DNA from 2 places in the Pseudomonas sp. GW821-FHT09C09 genome. Region 2 is predicted to be linked to the other one. Evidence: predicted binding sites of a transcription regulator. Region 2 holds the regulator's gene; the other holds the start of a gene.
What was found. Region 2 encodes FliA, which starts transcription of late flagellar genes. Its sites were predicted from a motif close to CTAAAGTTTNNNNNNNNNNNGCCGNTAA; they were not measured.
Positions count from the first base shown of each region.

Region 1: a site for FliA is predicted at 6,582-6,609, ahead of flgM (flagellar biosynthesis anti-sigma factor FlgM). Genes of this name have one in related genera too.

Region 1 is NZ_JBWKPF010000012.1:946-13,157, forward strand. Features, by position in the region: gene AC07NR_RS28220 (tetratricopeptide repeat-containing response regulator) at 1-1,209, shown strand, start outside; gene AC07NR_RS28225 (sensor histidine kinase) at 1,206-1,898, shown strand; gene AC07NR_RS28230 (glutamine synthetase family protein) at 2,118-3,359, shown strand; gene AC07NR_RS28235 (MFS transporter) at 3,428-4,798, shown strand; gene AC07NR_RS28240 (flagellar brake protein) at 4,874-5,608, opposite strand; gene AC07NR_RS28245 (flagella synthesis protein FlgN) at 5,704-6,171, opposite strand; gene flgM (flagellar biosynthesis anti-sigma factor FlgM) at 6,220-6,546, opposite strand; gene flgA (flagellar basal body P-ring formation chaperone FlgA) at 6,741-7,502, opposite strand; gene AC07NR_RS28260 (chemotaxis protein CheV) at 7,585-8,517, shown strand; gene cheR (protein-glutamate O-methyltransferase CheR) at 8,565-9,392, shown strand; gene flgB (flagellar basal body rod protein FlgB) at 9,634-10,041, shown strand; gene flgC (flagellar basal body rod protein FlgC) at 10,045-10,488, shown strand; gene flgD (flagellar hook assembly protein FlgD) at 10,504-11,229, shown strand; gene flgE (flagellar hook protein FlgE) at 11,260-12,212, shown strand, end outside.
Region 2 is NZ_JBWKPF010000001.1:112,038-127,101, forward strand. Features, by position in the region: gene AC07NR_RS00545 (CheW domain-containing protein) at 1-726, opposite strand, end outside; gene AC07NR_RS00550 (ParA family protein) at 729-1,517, opposite strand; gene motD (flagellar motor protein MotD) at 1,561-2,451, opposite strand; gene AC07NR_RS00560 (flagellar motor protein) at 2,464-3,204, opposite strand; gene AC07NR_RS00565 (protein-glutamate methylesterase/protein-glutamine glutaminase) at 3,204-4,337, opposite strand; gene AC07NR_RS00570 (chemotaxis protein CheA) at 4,387-6,672, opposite strand; gene AC07NR_RS00575 (protein phosphatase CheZ) at 6,712-7,500, opposite strand; gene AC07NR_RS00580 (chemotaxis response regulator CheY) at 7,518-7,889, opposite strand; gene fliA (RNA polymerase sigma factor FliA) at 8,057-8,797, opposite strand; gene fleN (flagellar synthesis regulator FleN) at 8,794-9,624, opposite strand; gene flhF (flagellar biosynthesis GTPase FlhF) at 9,738-11,078, opposite strand; gene flhA (flagellar biosynthesis protein FlhA) at 11,090-13,219, opposite strand; gene AC07NR_RS00605 (DUF6124 family protein) at 13,746-14,120, shown strand; gene flhB (flagellar biosynthesis protein FlhB) at 14,230-15,064, opposite strand, start outside.

The DNA of each region.
Region 1 (12,212 bases), on a different contig from region 2:
CTGCTCAAGCCGATTCTGCAGGCCCTTGACCGTGGTAAACCGGTCGAGGTGCTCAACGCCTGTATCGCCCTGTGCAAGCAGGATATCCGCTATTCGCCGCTGTGCCTGCGCTACCGCGCCGATGCCTTGCGCGACATGAATCAGAACGAAGCGCTTGAGCGCCTGTATGACAGCATCATCGCCGACCGGCCGTTGCCGTGGGCCTTTGCCGGACTGGGCAAGTTGCTGTTCAAGCGCGGTCAGGTGGCCCAGGCCAAAGGCGTGTATGAGAAAGCCCTGAAAGTGTTTCCGATGATGCCGGCGCTGTACGACGGCATGGCGGACGTTCTGGTGGCCGAAGGCGATACCAAAGGCGCACAGAGGACATTGGAAGAGGCGATTCGCCTGTCGCCACTGGCGGTACGCCGGCAGGCGCTGCTCGGCAAACTGGCGATGGCCAACGAGGATTTCGACACGGCGTCGCGGGCCTACCGTCAGGCTGTGGCGCAGGGTGCGCAGTCGCGCTTCAAGGATCCGGAAAGCAACCTGGGTCTTGCCCATGCGCTGATCAGCAAGGGCAGCGAAAAGGGCCTCGATACCCGCACCCGGCTGGAGATCAATACCACCCTCAGTGCAGTGGCCAAGGAAAACCCGACCGATCCAGGCCTGCAGATCCGAGCGCGTCTGATGAAGGCCACCAGTCTGTTGCTCAACGACGCCGAAACTGCCGAGAAGCTCACCGAACAAGCGCTGATGCGTCTCGACGGCATGGAACAGTTCATGAGCCCCGAGGCCGCGCTGCTGGTCGCCAAGCAATTGCAGATGCTGGGGCAGACCGAGGCGGGCACGTCGATGCTCAAGAGCTGTGCGGAAATCTACGGCGATGACCCGACGGTGATGAAAGACATCGCCAAGCTCACCGACGACCCGACTATTCTCAGTTCCAGTAATGCCGCCGCCGACCTCAACCGTCAGGGCGTGCGCGTATACAAGACCGGCAACCTGGTGGAGGCCCGCGAGGTATTCCGCAAGGCGCTGAAGATGCAACCGAAGAACATCAGCATTGCGCTGAACATGGCGCAGTCGCTGCTGCACGGCACCGACACCAGTGTGCCCTCGGCGGAGCTGGAAGAATGTCGGGCCTGCCTGAAACTGGTGGGCATGATGCCCGATACCGACGCGCGTTATCCGCGTTATCAGAAGCTGAAAAGCAAGGCGTTTGGCGAATGAACCAAGACGAGCAGGCACTGGATTTTTCCACGGTGATCGCCTCCACCGTGCACGACATGAAGAACTCTCTGGCCATGCTGATGCAGGCCCACAGCCAATGGCTGGCGCGCCTGCCCGAGGACCAGCGTCAGGTGCCGGAGCAGGGCGTGATCGACTTCGAGTTCGCCCACCTCAACGGCATGCTGGTGCAGTTGCTCGGGCTGTACAAGCTCGGCGTCAACCAGATGCCGTTGCAGCCGGCCTATCATGAACTGGACGATTTCATCGAGGCGCAACTGGCGGCTCATCAAGAGGTTTTCGCCAGTCGCGGCATCGTTGCGACTTACGAAGTCGACCCGCTCAGTCCATTGGGTTTCTTCGATCGTGAACTGATCGCCTCGGTGCTCGGCAACTGCATCAACAACGCGATTCGCTACGCCCGTGAATCGCTGCTGATCACCGTCAGCGACGAGGCCGGGCAACTGGTGTTGAGCATCAACGACGACGGTGACGGTTACCCGGTCGAGATGCTCGAGCGTCAGGCCGATTATGTGCAGGGCATCAATCACAGCAGTGGCAGTACCGGCCTCGGTCTGTACTTCGCCGGGCGCATCGCGGCACTGCATCAGCGCAACGGTGTCGGCGGCCGTACCGAGATCCGCAATGGCGGGCCATTGGGTGGCGGCGTGTTCAGTATTTACCTGCCCTGATTCACGAATTCATCGGCTGGCATTCTTTTTGTTGGCCGCTGCTTGATATTCCGAACAGCTGAAGCCTATTTTGTCCGGGTCGCCGTTCGCGGCTCGCACAATAACAAGGATTGCGTCATGACAACCGATGGCCAGCGTTCACTCGCGCAGCGATTGACGGGCATTGATGAAATTGAATGTGTCACGCCGGATTTGAACGGCGTGCCACGGGGCAAGGTAATGACCGCCGAGGGTTTCCTCGAAGGGCGGCGTTTGCAGATGGCCCGGGGGGTGCTGCTGCAATGCATCATGGGAGGCTATCCCGCTGCACGGTTTTACGGCAGCGACGACGGCGACCTCGCGCTGGTGGCCGATCCTGCGCAGATCCATCCTCTACCCTGGAGCCAGGAGCCGCGCGCGCTGGCCATCTGTGATGCCGATGAGCTGACCGGCGAGAGCTCCAACCTGTCGACCCGTGGCCAGCTCAAGAAAGTCATTGCCCGCTACGCTGCCCTCGGCCTGGCGCCGGTAGTGGCAACTGAACTCGAATTCTTTGTGTTCGCCCCGAACACCGATCCAACGCAACCATTCCAGCCACCGGTCGGCCTCGACGGTCGTCGCGAGGACGGTCACTCGGCGTTCAGCGTCAGCTCCAACAACGGTCTGCGACCGTTCTTCAGTGAAGTCTATAAATGCATGGCGGCCCTGGGCCTGCCGCGCGATACCTTCATGCACGAGATGGGTGTCAGCCAGTTCGAGATCAACCTGTTGCACGGTGATCCACTGTTGCTGGCCGACCAGACCTTCCTGTTCAAGCACCTGCTCAAGGAAGTCGCGCTCAAGCATGGCCTGACCGTGGTCTGCATGGCGAAGCCGCTGGCGCACACGCCGGGCAGTTCGATGCACATCCATCAGAGCATCGTCGAGATCGGCAGCGGCAAGAATGTGTTCAGCGATGAAAACGGTCAGCCGACCGCGATGTTCCGTCACTTCATCGGCGGGCAGCAGGCGGGCATGGCGGATTTCACCGCGCTGTTTGCGCCGAACGTCAACTCCTACCAGCGCCTGTGCCATCCGTTTGCCTCGCCGAACAATGCCTGCTGGTCCCACGACAATCGCGCGGCGGGTCTGCGGATTCCGGCCAGTTCGCCGGTTGCCCGTCGGGTCGAGAACCGTTTGCCGGGCGCCGATGCCAACCCGTACCTGGCGATTGCCGCGAGCCTGGCAGCCGGTCTGCATGGCATCGAGCATGAGCTGGAACCGAGTGCACCGATCCAGGGTGAATTCGAAGTGCCGGACAATCTTTCGCTGCCGTGTACGTTGCACGCCGCGCTCGAGCGTCTGAAGCGCAGCCAGTTGGCCAAGGAACTGTTCGGCAAGGAGTTCATCGAAGGCTACATCGCTTCGAAGACTATGGAGCTGACCAGTTTCTTTGATGAGATCACTCCCTGGGAACGGCGCGTTCTGGCAGCCCAGGCCTGACGAAATGTCGTCATCGGGCTATCGTTCGATAGCCCGACACTCACCGCAAGGAGCCGCTCGGAACGCCGATGCGCCAAATCTGGAAATCCTTTCGAGCGCTGTATTTTGCCTCGCTGATGATGTTGATCGGCTCGGGCCTTCTTTCTACTTATCTGGCGTTGCGCCTGGCGGCTGACCATGTCGACGGACTGTGGGTCGGTGCGCTGATGGCGGCCAACTATTTTGGTCTGGTGCTGGGCGGCAAGATCGGGCACCGCCTGATTGCCCGGGTCGGACATATCCGCGCCTACTCGGCGTGTGCCGGGATCGTCGGCGCGGCGGTGCTCGGTCATGGTCTGGTGGACTGGCTGCCGGCCTGGCTGGTGCTGCGGACCATCGTCGGCCTCGGCATGATGTGTCAGTACATGGTGATCGAGAGCTGGCTGAATGAGCAGGCCGACGCCAACCAGCGCGGTGTGGTGTTCAGCGGCTACATGATTGCCTCGTATCTGGGGCTGGTGCTCGGTCAGCTGATCCTGGTCATGCACCCGGGCCTGGGCCTGGAACTGCTGATGCTGGTCGCCCTGTGTTTTGCCCTGTGTCTGGTGCCGGTGGCACTGACCCGGCGGATTCACCCGGCACCGTTGCATCCGGCGCCGATGGAGCCGCGCTTCTTTATCAAGCGCGTGCCGCAGTCGTTGAGTACGGTGCTCGGGGCAGGGCTGATCATCGGCTCGTTCTACGGTCTGGCACCGCTCTATGCATCGCAGCAGGGGTTGTCCACCGAACAGGTCGGTCTGTTCATGGGTACCTGCATTTTTGCCGGGCTGCTGGTGCAATGGCCGTTGGGCTGGTTGTCCGACCGTTATGACCGGGCCTTGTTGATCCGCTGCTTCGCCGGGTTTCTGGCTATAGCCGCATTGCCACTGGCGATCATGCCGCAGGTGCCGCTGGAGATATTATTCATCGTCGGCTTCCTGTGTTCGCTGGTGCAGTTCTGCCTGTACCCATTGGCCGTCGCGTTCTCCAACGACCATGTCGAAGGCGATCGGCGGGTGTCGCTGACGGCGATGCTGCTGGTGACCTACGGGGTGGGTGCCAGCATCGGGCCGTTGCTGGCCGGTGTGTTGATGAAAATGTTCGGCAGCCAGAGCCTGTATGCGTTCTTCACCTTTTTCGCGCTGGTGCTGGTGTGGCGCATCCGGCCGAAAGCCGTGACCAACCTGCACCAGGTCGACGACGCACCGCTGCATCACGTGGCGATGCCGGACAGCATGTCCAGTTCGCCGCTGGTGGCAGCGCTCGATCCGCGGGTCGACGAGCAAGTGGTGCAGGAGCAGATGCAGACCACGGTTGCACCTGAACCGGCACCCGAGCCCGCCACTGAACCAGAATCACCAGTGGAGCCGGATGCCGGCAACGACAATCCTGCGCCGGACATCAGTGGCGCCAGGCCTTGATCCTGAAAAAACACCAGGCATAAAAAAACGGGCAGTCACCGCAAGGGACTGCCCGTTTTTCATGGCGCGTGCGAATCAGAGATCGTCTTTGTCGAAGCGCCGTGCTTCACGTTGCAGCTGATAGACGAAACGCTCGACGTTGCGCGCTGCCGGGCCGCTGATGTTGTGAAAGCGCAGGCCGGCGAAGGTGATGTTGAGTTTTTCTTCGAAGTGCAGGTAACGCAGCTCGACCGCCGCTGGCTGGTTGCCGAACAGTGGCGGGGCGATCAGGCGGTCATAGACCTGGCCCAGTTGCAGGCGGTCGGTGATGTCACCTTCGAAACGCAGCTTGCAACCGGTGGCGGAGATATCCAGCAGTTTGCCACCGATCGGCGACTTGAGTTTTTCGCCGCCCAGTTCGACGCTCACCAGATCGGTCAGTTTCAGTGCGGCGCGGAAGGCGTTGCGGCGCTGATGATAGACCACTTCGGTGGGCATCTCGCCGACATAGAAGCGGTCGCCGTCGGATTCCTTGATGTCCAGCGTGCCGTTGTATTCCCAGGCGATGCGCACGCCTTCGTGGAAGCCTTCGACCTTGAAGGGTTCGCCAGCCAGCAGGAAGCGCTCGCCATCGCGCGGGATCATTTCGTCCAGGGCAATGGTGGCGGTTTCCCGGTCGACCTTGATCAGGTAGCTCTGGAAACGCTGGCTGCGCTCGTGAAAGGTGATGATCAGCGGATCGTGGCTCTCTTGCAGCTGGCGCAGATTGCTGGAGATCTCCAGGGGCGTGGTAAGCACCTTTGGGGGCTGCGGAGCGTCATCATTGGACACGTTAAATCAATCTCCAGACAAATTTTGACTACGACTGGCCAGTATTTTGCCAGCATGTATCGCGCGTTGATAGGGCGCAAGCATGGAAGAAAGCATCACGCCTGGCTGAGCGCGCGAGGTTTCTGCAGTTTGGAGAAGGTGCCGCTGGCATCGTAGAGCGCGGGAGGCTCGCCACCGGTGAGGATTTTCAGCTGATTGGCCGTGGCGGCCTGCTGCATCACGATCGACTGGCCATTCTTGGCGTTGGCCGCCTGGCACTGGGCGATCAGGTCGATCAGGACATCGCTCTGGCTCAGCAACTGCTCGCCGATGCTCGACTGGCTGGCCAGTTGTTCCAGGCCCTGGCGGTCGAGCGACAGATTGAGGCTGGCGAGGATTTCGCTGCGTTTGCGGCCATGCTGCTCGAGCAGAATGATCAATGCCTGTTTGCGCGCCAGAATTTCTTCCAGCAGGGGCATGTCGCGACCGTGCAAGGCGAGGGACTCGGTATGCAGTAACTCCAGCAGTTGTTGAGCTGGAGCAAAGTCGTCGGTGATCAGTTGCAATAAAGTAGTGTCGTGCATGGCTGGCCTTGGGTTTTAAGCGTCCAAAAGCCTGGCGCAGGCCGAGGCCTAGCGCTGGGCTTCGAAGTTGAGCAGTTTGCTGGCTACACGGTTGCTGTCGACTTTGTAGCTGCCATCGGCAATCGCTGCTTTCAACTCGGCCACGCGGGCTTTGTCGACGGCAGGCTGATCGCGCAGCTTGTCAGTGACCTTCTGCAACTGTTGAGCCTCATTGCTGAGGTGTACCGATTCCCCGCTTTTTGCGGTACTGGCCTGTTCGGCCGGGGTATTCAGCGGCGCGGAAGTGCCGGTTTCGGCGGTTTCCTTGGGCGCGCTGGTACGTGTACTGCCCGTAAGTGACGAGGAGCTGTTCAAACGGCTGAAATCGATGACCATGTTAAAAACCTCTGGGAATTTGGACGCTTGCCATGTTCTCGGCCATCCCCTGGAAAACTTTAGGCTCTTTTACCACTAAGCCTGCATGCGCCGCACAGATCCTGCTGCGGCACAGTTTAGGGAACAGCTCAGGTTGGCGCCAGTTTTCTGCGCGATCACTCACGAGGCTTTCCTGTCATTGCTCCAGTCGTTGCTCACATTGCCACTTCCACCTGGCCCGGCGCCATGACCTGCGCCTTGATGACCCGCTGGGAATTGAGGTTTTTCACTCGAATCTGTTCTTTCAGACCGCCATTGGACAGGGCTTCGCCCGGCATGCGCACGGCCAGTGTGCCGCTACGGGCGGTAATCACCACTTGATCGCCTTTGCGAACGACTTCCGCCTGTTCCAGATGCACAAGGGTAATCACCTGATCGGCGACCGTTGGTCGGGTCAATTTCTGCCCGATCGCCTCATCCACCGACGTCAGAAAACCCTGGTTGATCAGGCTGACATCATGCTCGCGCAAGGTCACGTCCTGGGGCTCGATGATGCCGGCGCGCTTGAGCGGGCGAGTGGTGGTCACGACCGGGCGAAACAGGCGGACTTGAGCGGGTACGAACACGGTCCAGGGGGAGGCGCCTTCGCAGCGGACCTTGACCGTTACACGGCCCAGGGGGCGTCCCGGGCTCTCCAGGGACGCTGTCAATTCCTTGTCGCACATAGGCATGCGCATGCGCGGATCGAGCTGCTTGACCTCGATTTCATAACGCCCTTCCGTTTGACTGGTAGCCAGATAGTCTTCTACGGTGAATTCAAGAAAGCCCTGAGTGACGCCGATAAGCATGTCAGGCAAGGTAACCGCATCAGCACTGGCAGGGCTGCCCGCGAAAAACAGGCAAATGGCGGACACCGCGCAAAGTCCTCTGCGGATAGGGGATGTCAGGCGTCGGAAAAATGTCGTTTGAATGTTCATACGAGTTAAAAAGCAAGCGCCGTGCCGTTTAGCAATGAATGTGCGTCGCAACAACACTTGGCGTTGGTGTAGGAGTCTGGGCATGGCTGGTGTAATGGATTCGGTGAACCAGCGCACGCAACTGGTAGGGCAGAATCGCCTGGAGCTGTTGTTGTTCCGTCTCGACGGCCAGCAGCTCTACGGGATCAACGTGTTCAAGGTTCGGGAAGTGCTGCAGTGCCCGCAACTGACGCTGATGCCCAAGTCCAGTCCTGTCGTGTGCGGGGTGGCGAATATCCGGGGGGCGACCATTCCGATCCTTGATCTGGCAATGGCGACCGGCTCCGGGGCGTTGAAAGACAAGAACAGTCCGTTCGTGATCATCACGGAATACAACACCAAGACCCAGGGTTTCCTGGTGCGCTCGGTGGAACGTATCGTCAACATGAACTGGGAAGAGATCCATCCGCCACCCAAGGGGACCGGTCGCGATCATTACCTGACCGCTGTGACTCGGGTGGACAATCAGTTAGTCGAAATCATCGACGTCGAGAAGGTGCTGGCGGAAGTCGCACCGACACCGGAAGCGATTTCGGTCGGCGTGGTGGATGTCGAGACCCAGAGCAAGGCGCTGTCTCTGCGGGTGCTGACGGTCGATGACTCGTCGGTGGCGCGCAAGCAGGTGACACGTTGCCTGCAGACGGTCGGTGTCGAAGTGGTGGCGCTGAACGACGGCAAGCAGGCGCTGGATTACCTGCGCAAGCTGGTCGACGAGGGCAAGAAGCCGGAAGAAGAGTTCCTGATGATGATCTCCGACATCGAGATGCCGGAGATGGACGGGTACACCCTGACGGCGGAAATCCGCGGCGACCCTCGCATGCAAAAGCTTCATATCATCCTGCATACTTCGTTGTCGGGTGTGTTCAACCAGGCGATGGTCAAGAAAGTCGGTGCCGATGACTTCCTGGCCAAATTCCGTCCTGATGACCTGGCATCCCGGGTAGTCGACCGGATCAAAGCAGCAGATATCAGCTAGGGACTTTCCGTCCCTGGCGGTCAACACGATTTAAGAGGCGGCATCATTTGTCTACGGGTAATTTGGATTTCGAACAGTTCCGGGTCTTCCTGGAAAAAGCCTGTGGCATTTTGCTCGGTGAAAACAAGCAGTACCTGGTCTCGAGCCGTCTCAACAAACTGATGGAGCAGCAAGGCATCAAGTCCCTGGGTGAGCTGGTACAGCGCATCCAGACCCAGCCGCGCAGCGGTTTGCGCGAGCAGGTGGTCGATGCCATGACAACCAACGAAACCCTGTGGTTTCGCGACACCTATCCGTTTGAAGTCTTGAAGAACAAGGTGCTGCCCGAGGCGATCAAGGCCGCTCCCAACCAGCGTCTGCGGATCTGGTCGGCGGCCTGCTCGTCGGGTCAGGAACCCTATTCGCTGTCGATGTCGATCGACGAGTTCGAGCGGACCAACATCGGTCAGTTGAAGATGGGCGTGCAGATCGTTGCCACGGATCTGTCCGGCAGCATGCTGACCAACTGCAAGACCGGCGAGTACGACAGCCTGGCGATCGGTCGCGGTCTGTCCGCCGATCGTCTGCAGCGCTATTTCGACCCGAAAGGGCCGGGGCGCTGGGTGATCAAGGCGCCGATCAAGAACCGGGTGGAATTCCGTTCGTTCAACCTGCTCGACAGCTACGCAAGCCTGGGCAAGTTCGACATCGTGTTCTGCCGCAACGTGCTGATCTACTTCTCCGCCGAGGTGAAGAAAGACATCCTGTTGCGCATTCACAGCACGCTGAAGCCGGGCGGTTATCTGTTCCTCGGCGCTTCCGAAGCGCTGAACGGTTTGCCGGACCATTACCAGATGGTCCAGTGCAGCCCGGGGATCATTTACCAGGCGAAGTGACTGTCACCGGCAACACAAAAAACGGGAGTCCTCAGGGGCTCCCGTTTTTTTATGCCTGAGGGTTTTTGCGGTGGTGGCAAGCGGCAGAAAAGCGGCATCCGGCGGAAGCCCGTTGCCGCTTTTCTGGCATTGCCGCCTTGCCGATCCCCTGCAAAGCCCCGGAATCCGGGGCTTTTTAAAACTGGCACGACGCTTGCTATAACCCTGTTACGAAAAACCCGGTCACCTGAAGGTTCCCGACATGAGCATCAGCTTCGATAAAGCGCTCGGAATTCACGAAAAAGCCCTGGGCTTCCGCGCCCAGCGTGCCGAAGTCCTGGCCAACAACATCGCCAACGCCGACACCCCGAACTACAAGGCTCGGGATCTGGATTTCTCCAAAGTGCTCGAAGCACAGAGCCAGAAGAACGCCAACGGCACCATCGCCCTGAACATGACCAACAGCCGTCACATCGAAGCTGAAGGTCTGGGCAATGGCGACGAGTCGCTGATGTATCGCACGCCGATGCAGCCGTCGATCGACCAGAACACCGTTGACGCTCAGCTGGAACAGTCGAACTACGCGGAAAACGCCGTCGGCTTCCAGGCCAGCTTCACGCTGCTCAACAGCAAATTCAAAGGGCTGGTGTCAGCCCTGCGCGGAGAGTAATCCATGTCCCTGTCCAGCGTTTTCAACATTGCCGGAAGCGGCATGAGCGCCCAGACCACGCGTTTGAACACCGTGGCTTCGAACATCGCCAACGCCGAAACCGTCTCGTCGAGCATCGACCAGACCTATCGCGCTCGTCACCCGGTGTTCGCCACCATGTTCCAGGGCGGCCAGAGCGGCGGCAGCAACTCGCTGTTCCAGAACCAGGACGCCGCAGGCCAGGGCGTGCAGGTGCTCGGCGTGGTCGAAGACCAGAGCAACCTCGAAGCGCGCTACGAGCCAAACCATCCTGCCGCCGACGCCAAGGGCTACGTCTACTACCCGAACGTCAACGTGGTGGAAGAAATGGCCGACATGATTTCCGCGAGCCGGTCCTTCCAGACCAACGCCGAAATGATGAACACCGCCAAAACCATGATGCAGAAGGTGCTGACCCTCGGTCAGTAATAAGGGGCGACTGCCATGAGTGTTTCCGATACCACCAGCAGCCTGAGCATGAAGGACATCCTGGCGAACTCGTCGAAAAAGACCAGTTCGACAGCCGATGGCATTGCTTCGGCCACTAACAGCTCCACCGGCGGCCAGGCCCTGGGCAAGGATGCGTTCCTGCAACTGCTGGTAACCCAGCTGAAAAACCAGAACCCGCTCGACCCGCAGGACAACAGTGCATTCGTTGCCCAGTTGGCGCAGTTCAGCAGCCTCGAGGGTATTACCACCCTCAACAGTACCGTGAGTTCTCTGGCCGGCAACTACAACTCGTCGCAAGCCCTGCAGGCTTCGTCGCTGGTCGGCCGCAACGTGATCGTGCAGACCAACTCGGTCCAGCTCGACGATCCGAGCAAAGGCATGACCGGTTCGGTCACCGTTCCGTCGTCGATTGCCGGCGGTACCGTCACCATCAGCGACAGCAGCGGCACGGCGATTCGCACCATCGACCTGGGCAGTCGCGCCGCAGGCAATGCGAGCTTCACCTGGGACGGCAAGGACAAGGACGGCAACCTGGTCAAGACCGGTACCTATACCGTCAAGGCCAACGCATCGATCAACGGCACCTCGACCGATATGGCGACCTACCTGCCGGCAACCGTCACCAGCGTGACGATCAGCCAGACCGGCGGCGAGCTGATGCTCAACCTGTCCGGCAAGGGCACCGTTGCCCTGTCCAAAGTACAAACCATTGGTATATAGAGCCGACTAACCGGCACAAAGGAGTGGAATATGTCTTTCAATATCGGCCTTAGCGGTCTCTATGCAGCCAACAAGCAACTGGACGTGACCGGCAACAACATCGCCAACGTCGCGACCGCCGGTTTCAAATCGTCCCGTGCAGAATTCGAAGACGTCTACTCGGCCACTCGCCTGGGTAGCGGCAGCAAGGTCATCGGCAACGGCGTGCGCCTGGCCAACGTTTCCCAGCAGTTCACCCAGGGTGACATCAACAACACCGGTAACGTGCTGGACATGGGTATCAACGGTTCCGGCTTCTTCACCATGAGCAACAACGGCTCGATTTCCTATACCCGCGCCGGTACGTTCAAGGTCGACAATAACGGTTACATCACCAACACCGACTACACCTCGCGTCTGCAAGGTTACGGCGTGGATGCCAACGGCAAGATCATCAACGGCGTACTGACCGACCTGAAGATCGACACCTCGAACCTGGCGCCGAAGTCCACTTCGCTGGTGACCTCGACGATCAACCTGAACTCGTCCGCGCCGAAGATCGTCGATACCGGCGCCAATGCTGTCGTGTTCGATCCAACCAAGCTCGAAACGTACACCAAGCAGTTCAGCACCCCGATCTATGACAGCCAGGGCAACTCGCACGTCATGGATCAGTATGTGGTGAAAACCGATGACAATACCTGGAAGGTCTACACCCTGGTGGACGGTCGTAACCCGGATGCTACCGGCAGCGATCCGAAAACCACGCCGCCAGTCGCCTCCACCATGACGTTTGACTCGTCTGGCAAGTTGACTCAGGTCAGCACGCCAAGCACCTTGCCGCCTCCTGCGCCGAACCCGATCATCAGCAGCGACCTGAAACTCACTGGCTGGGTACCGGGTACTGTGACCAACGGCACCTTTACGCCTAACGGCGCATCGGCAAACCCGGCGGGTGTGACCATTTCGATGGCCAAGACCACTCAGTACAACGCTGACACCGC
Region 2 (15,064 bases):
CGAAATCACGTATTGCAGGCCCTGACGGAAGTCATCGCGATAGCGATCCGGCATGACCCAGCGTGCGGTGTCCAGCACCTTCAGGTTGCCGGCCTGGCTTGGCAGGATGCCGAGGAACCATTCCGGCTGACCGAACAGCGGCGTCAGCTCATGGCCGGCCAGCGAATAGATCGAGCCGAGGCACACCAGCGGCACGGCCAGGGTCAACCCGGCCACGTCGAACAGCAGGCATTCGAAGGCTTCCGACGCCCAGGCCGGGCGACCGTCGGTTTCCACCGGTGGCGGCGTATTGCTCGGCGGCAGATGCACTTCGACCAGCGGCGCAACCAGAGTCGGCTCGACCGGGGCTGGAGCAGGCGCTTCAGGCTCGGGCGCTGGCGCCGCCGGAACCGGAGGCGTTTGCAGAAGTTGGGTTTGCAGCAGCGGTGCCAGCGTCGAGACCACGCGCACCGGCTCAGGCTCTTTGATCAAAGTTGCAGGTGCCTTTGCTACCACAGCGGCAGGCGCTGCAACCGGGGCGACCGGCCGGGCGGCTTGCTGCGCATCCCGGGCCTGCTCTTCAAGCACGGCGGCCTGGAATTCATCGAGTACGGCGGCGTTCTCGACCACCTCGACCGGCGCTGCGATTTCCTGCTCGACCTCGTCCGTCACTTCCTGCAGCAAGCCGTCCAGATAGGACTGCAGCGCCAGTTGCGGCTTCGATGTCAGCTTGATCGGCCGATTCATGCTCAGGCCACCTGCGGAACGAGTTGCTGCGCCAGCAGATGCTTGAGCAGCGCGCGGTAAGCCAGCACGCCACGGCTCTTGCCGTCGAATTGCGAAGGCGTGACACCGGCACGGCTGGCATCGCGCAGACGAGTATCGACCGGGATGTAACCCTGCCAGATCTCCTCGGGGAATTTGTCACGCAGCACGCGCAAGGTGCCCATCGACGCCTGGGTGCGGCGGTCGAACAGGGTCGGCACGATGCTGAACGGCAGCGCCTGTTTGCGCGAGCGGTTGATCATCGCCAGCGTATTGACCATGCGCTCCAGGCCTTTGACGGCCAGGTGTTCGGTCTGCACCGGGATCACCAGTTGCTGGCTCGCGGCCAGGGCGTTGACCATCAGCACGCCGAGCAACGGCGGGCTGTCGATGATCGCGTAATCGAAGTCCTGCCACAGCTGCGCCAGACTCTTGGCGATCACCAGGCCCAGGCCACTCTGCCCCGGCGACTGACGCTCAAGGGTGGCCAGCGCGGTGCTGGACGGCAACAGGGAAATGCGTTCATCGCTGGTGGACAGCAGCAACTGGCCCGGCAAGCCTTGCGGCACACTGCCCTTGTGCAGAAACAGGTCGTAGTTGCTGTGTTCCAGGCTGTCGGGGTCGTAGCCGAAATAGCTGGTCATCGAGCCGTGCGGGTCGAGATCGACCACGACCACGCGTTTGCCCGCCTCTGCCAGCAAACCGGCTAAAGCGATGGAAGAAGTGGTTTTACCAACACCACCCTTTTGATTGGCGACTGCCCAGACTCTCATTCGGATTGTTCCTCCCGACCGAGATGCTCGGCCGAGACATGGCTCAGCGTATTAATGCGGGCGACGGAGAATTGACGGCACTCTCGCGTCCCGGCGTCTTGACCGGGGTCGGTGCAGTTTGTGTGCCAGCACGCTTCAACGCGGCGTCCGGTGTTGCATTGGCGGTTCCGGTGCCGGTCAGGCTGCGGCGCACATCAAGATTGCGCGACACCACCAGCACCACGCGACGGTTCTTCGCCCGGCCTTCGGCGGTGGCGTTGTTGGCCACCGGCTGGAATTCGCCGTAACCCACCGAGGCCATGCGGCCAGGGTTGACGCCCTGCATCGCCAGCATGCGCACGATGCTCGCCGAACGCGCCGAGGACAGCTCCCAGTTGGTCGGGTACTGCGCGGTGCGGATCGGCTGGTCGTCGGTGAAGCCTTCGACGTGGATCGGGTTGTCGAACGGTTTGAGGATCGCCGCGACCTTGTCGATGATGTTGAATGCGATATCGCTCGGCATCGCATCACCGCTGCCGAACAACAGGCTGGAGTTGAGTTCGATCTCGACCCACAGCTCGTTGCCGCGCACGGTCATCTGGTTGCTTGCGATCAGGTCGCCGAACGCGGCGCTGATATCGTCGGCGATGCTTTTCAGCGGATCGCTGGCCCCGGCAATGCCGGCATCGACCTGCTCGCTGTCCTTGACCAGCGGCTTGGCCGGGGTCACGGTTTTCGGGCGTTCTTCACCGATCGGGATCGGCTTGAGCGAGCGGTCGGAGTCGGTGAAGACCCCGATCAGCGCTTCGGAGATGACCTTGTACTTGCCTTCGTTGATCGACGAGATGGAGTACATCACCACGAAAAAGGCAAAGAGCAAGGTGATGAAGTCGGCGTAGGAAACCAGCCAACGTTCATGGTTTACGTGCTCTTCATGCTGGCGACGACGTGCCATGAGGTTAGTCCCTTAATCCATGAAGCCCTGAAGCTTCAACTCGATGGAGCGTGGGTTTTCACCTTCAGCGATCGACAAAATACCTTCCAACAACATTTCGCGATAACGCGACTGCCGCAACGCAATTGACTTGAGCTTGGCTGCAACCGGCAGCAACACCAGGTTGGCACTGGCCACACCGTAGATGGTGGCGACGAATGCCACGGCGATGCCGTTGCCCAGTTGCGACGGATCGGCCAGGTTGCCCATCACGTGGATCAGGCCCATCACCGCACCGATGATACCGATGGTCGGCGCGTAGCCGCCCATGCTTTCAAAGACCTTGGCGGCTTCGATGTCGCGGGCTTCCTGGGTGTAGAAATCCACTTCGAGAATGCTGCGGATCGCTTCCGGCTCGGCGCCGTCGACCAGCAGTTGCAGGCCCTTGCGCGAGTAGGCGTCAGGTTCGGCATCCGCCACGCCTTCCAGGCCCAGCAGACCTTCCTTGCGCGCGGTGAGGCTCCAGTTGACGACACGGTCGATGCCGCCGGCCAGATCCACACGGGGCGGAAAAAAGATCCAGGCCAGAATCTGCATGGCACGCTTGAACGCGCTCATCGGCGATTGCAGCAAGGCGGCACCGATGGTCCCGCCAAGCACGATCAGCGCCGCCGGGCCGTTGGCCAGTGCGCCGAGGTGACCGCCTTCAAGGAAGTTGCCGCCGATGATGGCGACAAACGCCATGATGATCCCGATAAGGCTTAGAACATCCATCAGATACACGCCTCGACGATGTGCTTGCCGATATCGTCCAGACCGTACACCGCATCCGCGAGGTCAGCTTTGACGATCGCCATCGGCATGCCGTAGATCACGCAGCTGGCTTCGTCCTGGGCCCAGACGGTGCTGCCGCCCTGCTTGAGCAGACGCGCGCCTTCGCGACCATCGGCGCCCATGCCGGTCAGTACGACCGCCAGAACTTTGTCGCTGTAGGATTTCGCGGCGGAACCGAAGGTGATGTCCACGCAAGGCTTGTAGTTCAGACGCTCGTCGCCCGGCAGGATTTTCACCGCGCCACGGCCGTCGATCATCATCTGCTTGCCACCCGGCGCCAGCAGCGCCAGGCCCGGACGCAGGATGTCGCCATCCTCGGCTTCCTTGACGCTGATGCGGCACAGCTTGTCCAGACGCTCGGCGAAGGCCTTGGTGAAGGCGGCCGGCATGTGCTGGATCAGCACGATTGGTGCCGGGAAGTTGGCCGGCAACTGAGTCAGAACCCGCTGCAGCGCAACCGGGCCACCGGTCGAGGTGCCGATCGCCACCAGCTTGTAGGCCTTGCGTTTCGGCGCCGGCGACGAAGCGCTGGCTGCCGGAGCGCGAGCCGGTGCAGGCGCGGGTGCCGGACGAGCCGGTGCACTGTGGCTGCCAAAGCTTGATGTTGGCGCCGGAGCCGGTGCAGGCGTTGGTGCAGCGGCTGGCGCCGGCGCACTGTAGGCACTGAAACGACGGTTGCTGCGCGAGATGCTGTGCACCTTCTCGCACAGCAGTTGCTTGACCTTCTCCGGATTGCGGGAAATGTCTTCGAAATTCTTCGGCAGGAAATCCACCGCGCCGGCATCCAGCGCATCCAGGGTCACCCGGGCGCCTTCATGGGTCAGCGAGGAGAACATCAACACCGGGGTCGGGCAGCGCTGCATGATGTGCCGCACCGCCGTGATGCCATCCATCATCGGCATCTCGTAGTCCATGGTGATCACGTCCGGCTTGAGGGCCAGGGCCTGATCGATCGCCTCTTTACCGTTGGTTGCCGTACCGACAACCTGGATGCTCGGATCCGCTGAAAGAATTTCCGAGACGCGGCGGCGGAAAAAACCCGAATCGTCCACCACCAGGACTTTGACTGCCATAAACACTCCATTAGGTGCAGCGGGACGTTGTCGCCCCGCCGCCCCGGATTCAAATACGCCGTGCGGCGTAACGCTTGAGCATGCTTGGAACATCGAGAATCAGCGCAATGCGGCCGTCACCGGTAATGGTGGCGCCGGACATGCCCGGGGTTCCCTGCAGCATTTTGCCCAATGGCTTGATGACCACTTCTTCCTGGCCGACCAGTTGATCGACGACGAAGCCGATCCGCTGGGTGCCCACCGAAAGGATCACCACATGGCCTTCGCGCTGCTCTTCGTGAGCGGCGGAGCTGACCAGCCAGCGCTTGAGGTAGAACAATGGCAGCGCCTTGTCCCGCACGATCACCACTTCCTGGCCGTCCACCACGTTGGTGGTCGACAGGTCGAGGTGGAAGATTTCGTTGACGTTCACCAGCGGGAACGCGAACGCCTGGTTGCCGAGCATCACCATCAGGGTCGGCATGATCGCCAGCGTCAGCGGTACCTTGATGACGATCTTCGAGCCGGCGCCCTTGGTCGAGTAGATGTTGATCGAACCGTTGAGCTGGGAAATCTTGGTCTTCACCACGTCCATGCCGACACCACGGCCGGACACGTCGGAGATCTCGGTCTTGGTCGAGAAACCCGGGGCGAAAATCAGGTTGTAGCACTCGGTGTCGCTCAGACGGTCGGCGGCATCCTTGTCCATCACGCCGCGTTTCACGGCGATGGCGCGCAGGACGTTCGGGTCCATGCCTTTGCCGTCGTCGGAGATCGACAGCAGGATGTGGTCGCCTTCCTGCTCGGCGGCCAGGATCACTTTGCCGCCACGGGCCTTGCCCGAGGCTTCGCGTTCTTCCGGCGACTCGATGCCGTGGTCGACCGCATTGCGCACCAAGTGGACCAGCGGGTCGGCCAGCGCCTCGACGAGGTTCTTGTCGAGGTCGGTCTCTTCGCCCACCAGTTCCAGGTTGATCTCTTTCTTGAGCTGACGCGCGAGGTCGCGAACCAGACGCGGGAAGCGGCCGAAGACTTTCTTGATCGGCTGCATCCGGGTCTTCATGACAGCGGTCTGCAGGTCGGCGGTAACCACGTCGAGGTTCGACACGGCCTTCTGCATCGACTCGTCGCCGCTGTTCAGGCCCAGACGCACCAGACGGTTACGCACCAGTACCAGCTCGCCGACCATGTTCATGATTTCGTCGAGACGCGCGGTGTCCACACGCACGGTGGTCTCGGCTTCGCTCGCCGGTTTTTCCGGTGGCGGAGTCGCCGGAGCACGGGCCGGAGCCGGTGCAGCAGCGGCAGCCGGTTTGGCCGGTTCGGCTTTAGGCTCAGGCGCTTTTGCAGCAGGTTTCGCCGCAGCGGCCGGGGCCTTGGCAGCAGGCGCTGCAACAGCAGAAGCATTGCCGGCCGTCACGACGGCACCGGTGGCAACGTCAGTGAACTTGCCTTTGCCATGCAGATCGTCGAGCAGCGATTCGAACTCGTGGTCGGTGATCAGATCGCTACCGGCTGCAGCCGCTGCCGGAGCAGCATTTGCATTCGAAGGGACGGACGCAATCGCCGACTCCAGCGCATCGACAGCAAAGTTACCCTTGCCGTGCAACTGATCGAGCAAGGCTTCGAATTCGTCGTCGGTGATGTCCGAGCTGTCGCCCGCCGCCGGAGCCGCAGGCGCAGCGGCAGCCGGTGCCACGGCGTCCGCCGCGAACTGGCCCTTGCCGTGCAACTGGTCGAGCAGCGACTCGAACTCGGCGTCGGTGATTTCATCGCTGGCCGCTTCGTCGGAAGCCGGCGCAGCGGCAGCCGCCGGGGCTTCGGCTTCGGCCTTGACGGCGTTCAGCGAGTCCAGCAACTGTTCAAATTCGTTATCGGTGATGTCGCCGGAGTCGCCGGTTTCGTTTTCAACGACCAGCTCTTCGATCATCTCGGCCACAGGCGAAGCCGGAGCCTCATCCGCCGATTGCGGTTCGGCCAGGCGCGCCAGGGCGGCCAGCAGTTCCGGAGTTGCAGCGGTAATCGGGCTGCGGTCGCGGACTTCGCTGAACATGCTGTTCACCGCGTCCAGCGCTTCGAGCACCACGTCCATCAGTTCTGCATCTACGCGACGTTCACCCTTGCGCAGGATGTCGAACACGTTTTCGGCGATGTGACAGCACTCCACCAGCTCATTGAGCTGAAGGAAGCCGGCGCCCCCTTTTACAGTGTGGAAACCGCGAAAAATTGCGTTGAGCAGATCTGCGTCATCCGGGCGGCTTTCCAGCTCGACCAGTTGTTCGGACAGTTGCTCAAGAATCTCGCCGGCCTCAACCAGGAAATCCTGAAGGATCTCTTCATCGGCGCCGAAGCTCATTAATGGGGTGCTCCTACAGGTCTAAAAACCCAAAAAAACTCAAAATCCAAGGCTGGATAGCAAATCGTCCACATCGTCCTGACCGGACACAACGTCTTCTCGTTTATCGGCATGAATCTGCGGACCTTCACCCTGCGAGAGATGTTTTTGTGGATCTTTTTCAGCGAGCATCGCCGCACGGTCATGTTCGATGCCCGCAAAGCGGTCAACCTGACTGGCCATAAGGACGAGTTTGAGCAAATTGCTTTCGACTTCGGTGACCAGTTGGGTCACGCGCTTGATCACCTGACCGGTGAGGTCCTGGTAATCCTGGGCCAGCAGGATGTCGTTGAGGTTGCTCGACACCGCGCGGTTGTCCGCGCTGCTGCGTGACAGAAAACCGTCGACCCGACGCGCCAGTTCGCGGAACTCTTCAGCCCCGACTTCGCGGCGCATGAAACGTCCCCAGTCGGCACTCAACGCCTGGGCTTCATCAGCCAGACCATTGACCACCGGCGTGGCGCTTTCCACCAGATCCATGGTGCGGTTGGCCGCAGCTTCGGTCAGCTTGACCACATAGCCCAGGCGCTCGGTCGCATCAGTGATCTGCGACACTTCCTCGGCCTGCGGCATGTGCGGGTCGATCTGGAAGTTGACGATTGCACTGTGCAGTTCGCGCGTGAGCTTGCCGACTTCCTGGTACAGGCCACGGTCACGGGTCTGATTGAGCTCATGGATCAGTTGCACAGCGTCGCCGAACCTGCCTTTTTCAAGGCTTTCGACCAGTTCGACCGCGTGTTTTTTCAGCGTCGACTCGAAGTCGCCCTGTGAAGATTCTTTATGCTCCATAGCTCCCCCGCGCGTCATCAGCCGATGCGTTCGAAAATCTTCTCGATTTTTTCTTTCAGCGCCTGAGCCGTGAAAGGTTTGACCACGTAGCCGTTAACGCCGGCCTGGGCCGCTTCGATGATCTGCTCGCGCTTGGCTTCAGCGGTCACCATCAGCACCGGCAGGTGCTTGAGCTTTTCATCGGCGCGCACGTGACGCAGCAGGTCGATACCGGTCATGCCGGGCATGTTCCAGTCGGTCACCAGAAAGTCGATGCTGCCGCTGTTGAGCACCGGAATGGCGGTGGTGCCATCGTCGGCTTCAACGGTGTTGGTGAACCCGAGGTCACGCAACAGGTTCTTGATGATCCGCCGCATCGTTGAGAAGTCATCAACGATGAGGATTTTCATGTCTTTGTTCAATTCGACCTCCAAGCAGTCTTAAACGCGTCCAGCACCTGGACGCGCCATTTCAATCAATCCGGCAAAGCACTCGATGACTGTCTGGAGCACAACAGAGCAAGACCGGTGCCGTTCACCACCGCACCAGCCTCGTTCGCAGTGTCCCCACACTGCCTTCAGCGCGCTCGCCACTCCCCCAAACGCCCCCGCAAGCGGGCCGCGCACTGGCTGTGTAACTGGCTGACCCGCGATTCACTGACGCCAAGGACTTCACCGATTTCCTTGAGGTTCAGCTCTTCGTCGTAGTACAGCGCCAACACCAGTCGCTCACGCTCCGGCAAATTGGCAATCGCGTCCGCCAGCGCCGCCTGGAAGCGTTCATCTTCCAGATCGCGTGACGGCTCAAGATGAGCACTGGCGCCATCCTCGTGCAGCCCTTCGTGTTCGCCGTCCTGCAACAGGTCGTCGAAACTGAACAGTCGGCTGCCCAGGGTGTCGTTCAAAATCCCGTAGTAATCGTCGAGACTCAACTGGAGTTCGGCCGCAACCTCGTGATCTTTAGCGTCACGGCCGGTTTTAGCTTCAATCGAGCGAATCGCGTCGCTGACCATACGGGTATTGCGGTGAACCGAGCGCGGTGCCCAGTCCCCCTTGCGTACTTCATCGAGCATCGCGCCGCGGATCCGGATGCCCGCGTACGTTTCGAAACTGGCGCCCTTGCTGGCGTCGTATTTGGTCGAGACTTCGAGCAGGCCGATCATCCCGGCCTGAATCAGGTCTTCGACCTGCACACTGGCCGGCAACCGCGCCAGCAAGTGGTAGGCGATGCGTTTGACCAGTGGCGCGTAACGCTCGATCAGCTCGTACTGCGCGTCACGCGCCGACTTTTTGTAAAGGTTCATACCGCTGGCGGTCATAGCACAGGTCCTGCCGTTTGCTGCACGAGGCGCTCGACGAAAAATTCGAGATGGCCGCGCGGGTTGGCGGGCAGCGGCCAGGTGTCGACCTTTTGCGCGATCGCCTTGAATGCCAGTGCGCACTTGGAACGCGGGAAGGCTTCATAGACCGCACGCTGCTTCTGCACCGCCTTGCGCACGCTTTCGTCGTAAGGCACCGCACCGACGTATTGTAAGGCGACGTCAAGGAAGCGATCCGTGACCTTGGTCAACTTCGCGAACAGGTTGCGACCTTCCTGCGGGCTCTGGGCCATGTTGGCCAGGACGCGGAAGCGGTTCATGCCGTAATCGCGGTTGAGCAGCTTGATCAGCGCGTAGGCGTCGGTGATCGAGGTCGGCTCGTCGCAGACCACCAGCAACACTTCTTGCGCCGCGCGAACGAAACTGACTACCGAGTCACCAATACCCGCAGCGGTGTCGATCACGAGTACGTCGAGATTGTCGCCGATGTCACTGAATGCCTGAATCAGACCGGCATGCTGGGCCGGGCTCAGGTGAACCATGCTTTGCGTGCCGGAAGCGGCCGGCACGATGCGGATCCCGCCGGGACCTTGCAACAGCACGTCGCGCAGCTCGCAGCGGCCCTCGATCACATCGGCCAAAGTACGTTTGGGCGTCAGGCCCAGCAGAACGTCGACGTTCGCCAGACCCAGGTCGGCATCCAGCAGCATGACCCGACGGCCAAGCTCTGCCAGCGCCAGGGACAAGTTCACTGACACGTTAGTCTTGCCGACGCCACCTTTGCCGCCGGTCACCGCGATCACCTGTACGGGATGCATGCTGCCCATGTTATTTCTTTACCTTGTCTTGCATAGACGGAGGCCACATTACTGGCTGCGCGTTCACAACCGGAACAATGCGTGGCAGACCATCGATGTAGGTACAAAAACTGTTCATTACCTCAGCCAACCTGCTTGGTCGGGCTGTGGTAGATATCAGCGAACATGTCAGCCATGGCTTCTTCGCTGGGTTCTTCCTGCATTTGCACGCTGACGGCGCGGCTGACCAATTGATGACGGCGCGGCAGATGCAGATCATCCGGAATCCGTGGGCCATCGGTCAGGTAGGCGACCGGCAGTTCATGACTGATCGCCAGGCTCAGCACTTCGCCAAGGCTGGCCGTCTCATCCAGTTTAGTCAGGATGCACCCGGCGAGCCCGCAACGCTTGTAACTGTGATAAGCGGCGGTTAGAACCTGTTTCTGGCTGGTGGTTGCCAGCACCAGATAATTTTTCGACCGAATGCCACGACCGGCCAGGCTTTCCAGCTGCATGCGCAGTGCCGGATCGCTGGCCTGGAGGCCGGCGGTATCGATCAGCACCACGCGTTTGCGCAGCAGTGGATCCAGCGCCTGCACCAGGGACTGGCCCGGGTCGACGTGGGTCACCGACACATTGAGGATCCGGCCCAGGGTTTTCAACTGTTCCTGAGCGCCGATGCGGAAACTGTCCATGCTCACCAGCGCAATGTTCTGCGCGCCGTACTTGAGCACGTAACGGGCGGCCAGTTTGGCCAGGGTGGTGGTCTTGCCCATACCGGCCGGGCCGACCATGGCAATCACACCGCCCTCTTCCAGCGGCTCGACTTCCGGCGTGGCGATCATCCGCGCCAGATGCGCGAGCAGCATGCGCCAGGCCTGACGAGGTTCTTCGATATCGCTGGTCAGCGCCAGCAAATCGCGGGACAACGGGCCGGACAGGCCGATGCGCTGCAGACGACGATACAGATTCGCCTGAGCCGGACGGCTGCCTTGCAGCTGATTCCAGGCCAGGGTGCCGAGCTGCACTTCCATCAGCTCGCGCAGGCTGTTGAGTTCGAAACGCATCGAATCCAGCGCACGCGGATCGACTCCAGCGGCAGCCGGCGCAGGTGCCGGGGCTGGACGGGCCGGTGCGGCGTACGTCGGCTCTGTCAGAGGCTCGGCAGCCGTCAACGGCAGGCCGGCGGTCAATGGCAGACCGGAGAACAACTGGCGATTGGTGTTGCCGTCGGCCTCACCACGCATGCTCAGTTCGGCCTGGGCAGTGACGATGCGCGACTGGGTCTTGCGCAGCTCGTCTTCGAGTTCCATGTTCGGAACCCGTGGCGCCAGCGCCGAGAGTTTGTAATCCAGCGCCGCCGTCAGCTCGACGCCGCCGGCAATGCGGCGGTTGCCAATGATGGCGGCATCAGCGCCCAGCTCATCACGAACCAGCTTCATGGCCTGACGCATATCGGCGGCGAAAAAACGCTTAACTTGCATAAACCACTACCTCAGCCGTTGGGCCCTACTGTCGCAACGATGGTCACTTGCTTGTTGTCCGGAATTTCCTGGTAGGCCAGCACATGCAGTCCGGGAACTGCCAGGCGACCAAAGCGCGAGAGCATCGCGCGAACCGGGCCTGCTACCAACAGGATCACCGGCTGACCTTGCATTTCCTGACGCTGCGCCGCTTCGATGAGCGAACGTTGCAGCTTCTCGGCCATGCTTGGCTCCAGCAGAACGCCCTCTTCCGAGCCTTGTCCTGCCTTCTGCAGACTATTGAGCAATATTTGTTCCAACCTTGGCTCCAGCGTGATGACTGGCAGCTCGGACTCAGTCCCTACAATGCTTTGGACGATTGCACGGGATACGCCAACCCGCACAGCGGCCACCAAAGCGGCGGTATCTTGACTCTTGGCGGCATTGTTGGCGATGGCTTCGGCAATGCTGCGGATGTCGCGCACCGGCACGTGTTCGGCCAGCAGCGCCTGCAACACTTTCAGCAGCTGCGACAACGTGACCACACCCGGCACCAGCTCTTCCGCCAGTTTCGGCGAGCTCTTGGCCAGCAATTGCATGAGTTGCTGCACTTCTTCGTGACCAATCAGCTCGCTGGAGTGCTTGTACAGAATCTGGTTCAAGTGGGTGGCGACCACGGTACTGGCGTCCACCACGGTGTAACCGAGCGATTGCGCCTGGGCGCGCTGGCTGACTTCGATCCACACCGCCTCCAGGCCGAAAGCCGGATCTTTGGCGGTGATGCCGTTGAGCGTGCCGTAGACCTGCCCCGGGTTGATCGCCAGTTCGCGATCCGGGTAGATCTCGGCTTCGGCCAGAATCACGCCCATCAGGGTCAGGCGGTAGGCGCTCGGCGCCAGGTCGAGGTTGTCGCGGATGTGCACGGTCGGCATCAGGAAGCCCAGATCCTGCGAGAGCTTCTTTCGCACGCCCTTGATCCGCGCCAGCAACTGGCCGCCCTGGTTGCGGTCCACCAGCGGAATCAGGCGATAGCCGACTTCCAGGCCGATCATGTCGATGGGCGTCACGTCGTCCCAGCCCAGCTCCTTGGTTTCCATGGCGCGGGCCGGCGACGGCAGCAGTTCCTGCTGACGCTTGACCTCTTCCAGCGCCTGCACCTTGGCCACGTTCTGTTTCTTCCAGAACAGGTAAGCACCACCGGCGGCCAGAGCGGCCATGGTCAGGAACGAGAAGTGCGGCATGCCCGGTACCAGGCCCATGACCGCCATCAGACCGGCCGCCACCGCCAGCGCTTTCGGCGAGGCGAACATCTGGCGATTGATCTGCTTGCCCATGTCTTCCGAACCGGAAGCACGGGTCACCATGATCGCCGCAGCTGTAGATAACAACAGTGATGGCAATTGCGCCACTAAACCGTCACCGATGGTCAGCAAGGCGTAAACCTTGCCGGCGTCAGCGAAGGACATGTTGTGCTGGAAGATACCGACCGCCATGCCGCCGATGAGGTTGATGAACAGAATCAGCAGACCGGCGATGGCGTCACCGCGCACGAACTTGCTGGCACCGTCCATCGAACCGTAGAACTCTGCTTCCTGGGCCACTTCCTGACGGCGGGCCTTGGCCTGGGTCTGGTCGATCAAACCGGCGTTGAGGTCGGCGTCGATGGCCATTTGTTTGCCGGGCATCGCGTCGAGGGTGAAGCGCGCGCTCACCTCGGAAATCCGCCCCGCACCCTTGGTCACCACGACGAAGTTGATGATCATCAAGATCGCGAAGACCACGATACCGACCACGTAGTTACCGCCGATCACTACCTCACCGAAGGCCTGGATCACCTTACCGGCAGCGGCGTGGCCGTCCTGACCGTGGAGCATCACCACCCGCGTCGACGCCACGTTCAGCGCCAGTCGCAACAGCGTCGCCACCAGCAGGATCGTCGGGAACACCGCGAAATCCAGCGGCCGCAAGGCGTACACGCAGACCAGCAGCACGACGATGGACAGGGCAATGTTGAAGGTGAAGAACACGTCGAGCAGGAACGGCGGCACTGGCAACATCATCATCGCCAGCATGACCAGCAGCAACAGCGGCACACCCAGATTGCCCCGACTGAGGTCGGCAATGTTCGAGCGAGCACTGTTGATTAACTGAGAGCGATCCACCGGTTTTCCCCGTTCCTTTAAAGCAAACTTTTGACGCCCAGAGCGGACGCACGGCGGCTACTGCAAGAAGCCTTCCAACTTTTGCCGATGATTGAAACAGAGGGGTTTGAGTGTGTTTTTTCTGCTGGGCGGGATGTCGCTTTCGCAGGAAGTCAGCAAAAAGTGCCTTCTAAACTCGGGTGTTTAAAAGACACCTTCAGACACGCCTTGGAGGCTACGAATTCTTGCGCCGTTGCCTACAGCTACGCCAGAATCCGCCGGCTTGTGCGCCTTGGGGTCGGGTTCTATTGTGGGTCGGTCGCTGACGAATCAGCGATCGGGTTTAGCGACTCGCTCAGATTAAAGGTGCACCAGCGTTCCAGGCTTCGTTGCGGATCTGTATGTCTGCAATTTCGTTATGGTGGCTGTATGCGGGAGACCCTTGCGGTCTGCCGGGTGCCTTTGACCGGTTCGCTAACCTGCGTACAGCCGCCACCTTCCTGTTTAGCGACTGGATCTGGCGGCTCCACCCCAAAGGAGCTTCACCATGATCAAACCAACACCCAACCCACCTGAAACCGACCCCGCCTCGCCCTACGAATCGCTCGACTCCAGAAAGCTTCACGAAGCCGCCGACCGCGCCCTCGATCACTACCTCTGCCCGCCCGGCTCCACACCACCACCGCGCAGAACCCGCCGAATGTTTGCCGTCACCGCAGACTTCAAAAACGAAGAGCTGCTGGTCGAGCTTTGCGAAACCCTCGCTTCCGCCAGAACCATCGCCAATGACTTCGCCCATCTCATGCCCGCCTCGCAACGCAGGACGCTGACGGGTATCGGGCAACTGATCATGCTCGGGGAACTGGCTGCGAATCGGGTGTTGAATAATCTGGAACTAACGCCGTCGCAGACCTCCGTGTAAAGGCTTGAGAAATGCGTCGTGGCGGCCTCAATGCCAACGCATGTCATCGGGCATAAAAAAACCGCCACCGGGTTCAACCGGAAGGCGGTTTTTTTTCATCACCACAAAGTCAGGAATCGCGCCGCAGATCCGGCGGAATCGGCAAGTCATCCTTGAGCGGCTCGGGGAACTTGCCCTTGCCCGCGCGGTGCTGGCGGATCTGGTAGACGTAGGCCAGTACCTGAGCGACCGCCAGATACAGGCCGCCGGGAATCTCTTCTTCCAGCTCGGTGGAGTAGTAGATCGAACGCGCCAGGGCCGGCGATTCGAGCAGCATGACTTCGTTGGCCACGGCGATTTCGCGGATCTTCAGCGCCAGGAAGTCGCTGCCCTTGGCCAGCAGCACCGGCGCCCCGCCCTTCTCCGAGTCGTACTTGAGCGCCACGGCGTAGTGGGTCGGGTTGGTGATGACCACGTCGGCATCCGGGATCGCCGCCATCATCCGCCGCTGCGACATCTCGCGCTGCACCTGACGGATCCGCTGCTTGACCTCCGGCCGGCCTTCCTGGTCCTTGTGCTCGTCGCGCACTTCCTGCTTGGTCATCTTGAGTTTCTTGATGCTCTCCCAGAGCTGCACCGGGACGTCGACGGCCGCGATGATGATCAAACCGCACGCCATCCACAGCGTGCTCCAGCCCACCACTTGCAGGCTGTGAATGATGGCCCGGTCGATGGGCTCATGGGCGATGCGCAGCAAGTCGTCGACATCCCCGGACAGCACCACCAGCGCCACGGCCAGAATGATCAGGAATTTGGCCAGCGCCTTGAGCAGCTCGATCACCGACTTCGCGGAGAACATGCGCTTGAGGCCGGAGGCGGGATTCATCCGGCTGAACTTGGGCGCCAGGGAGCCGGCGGCGAACAGCCAGCCACCGAGGGCGATCGGCCCGAGAAACGCAGCCAGC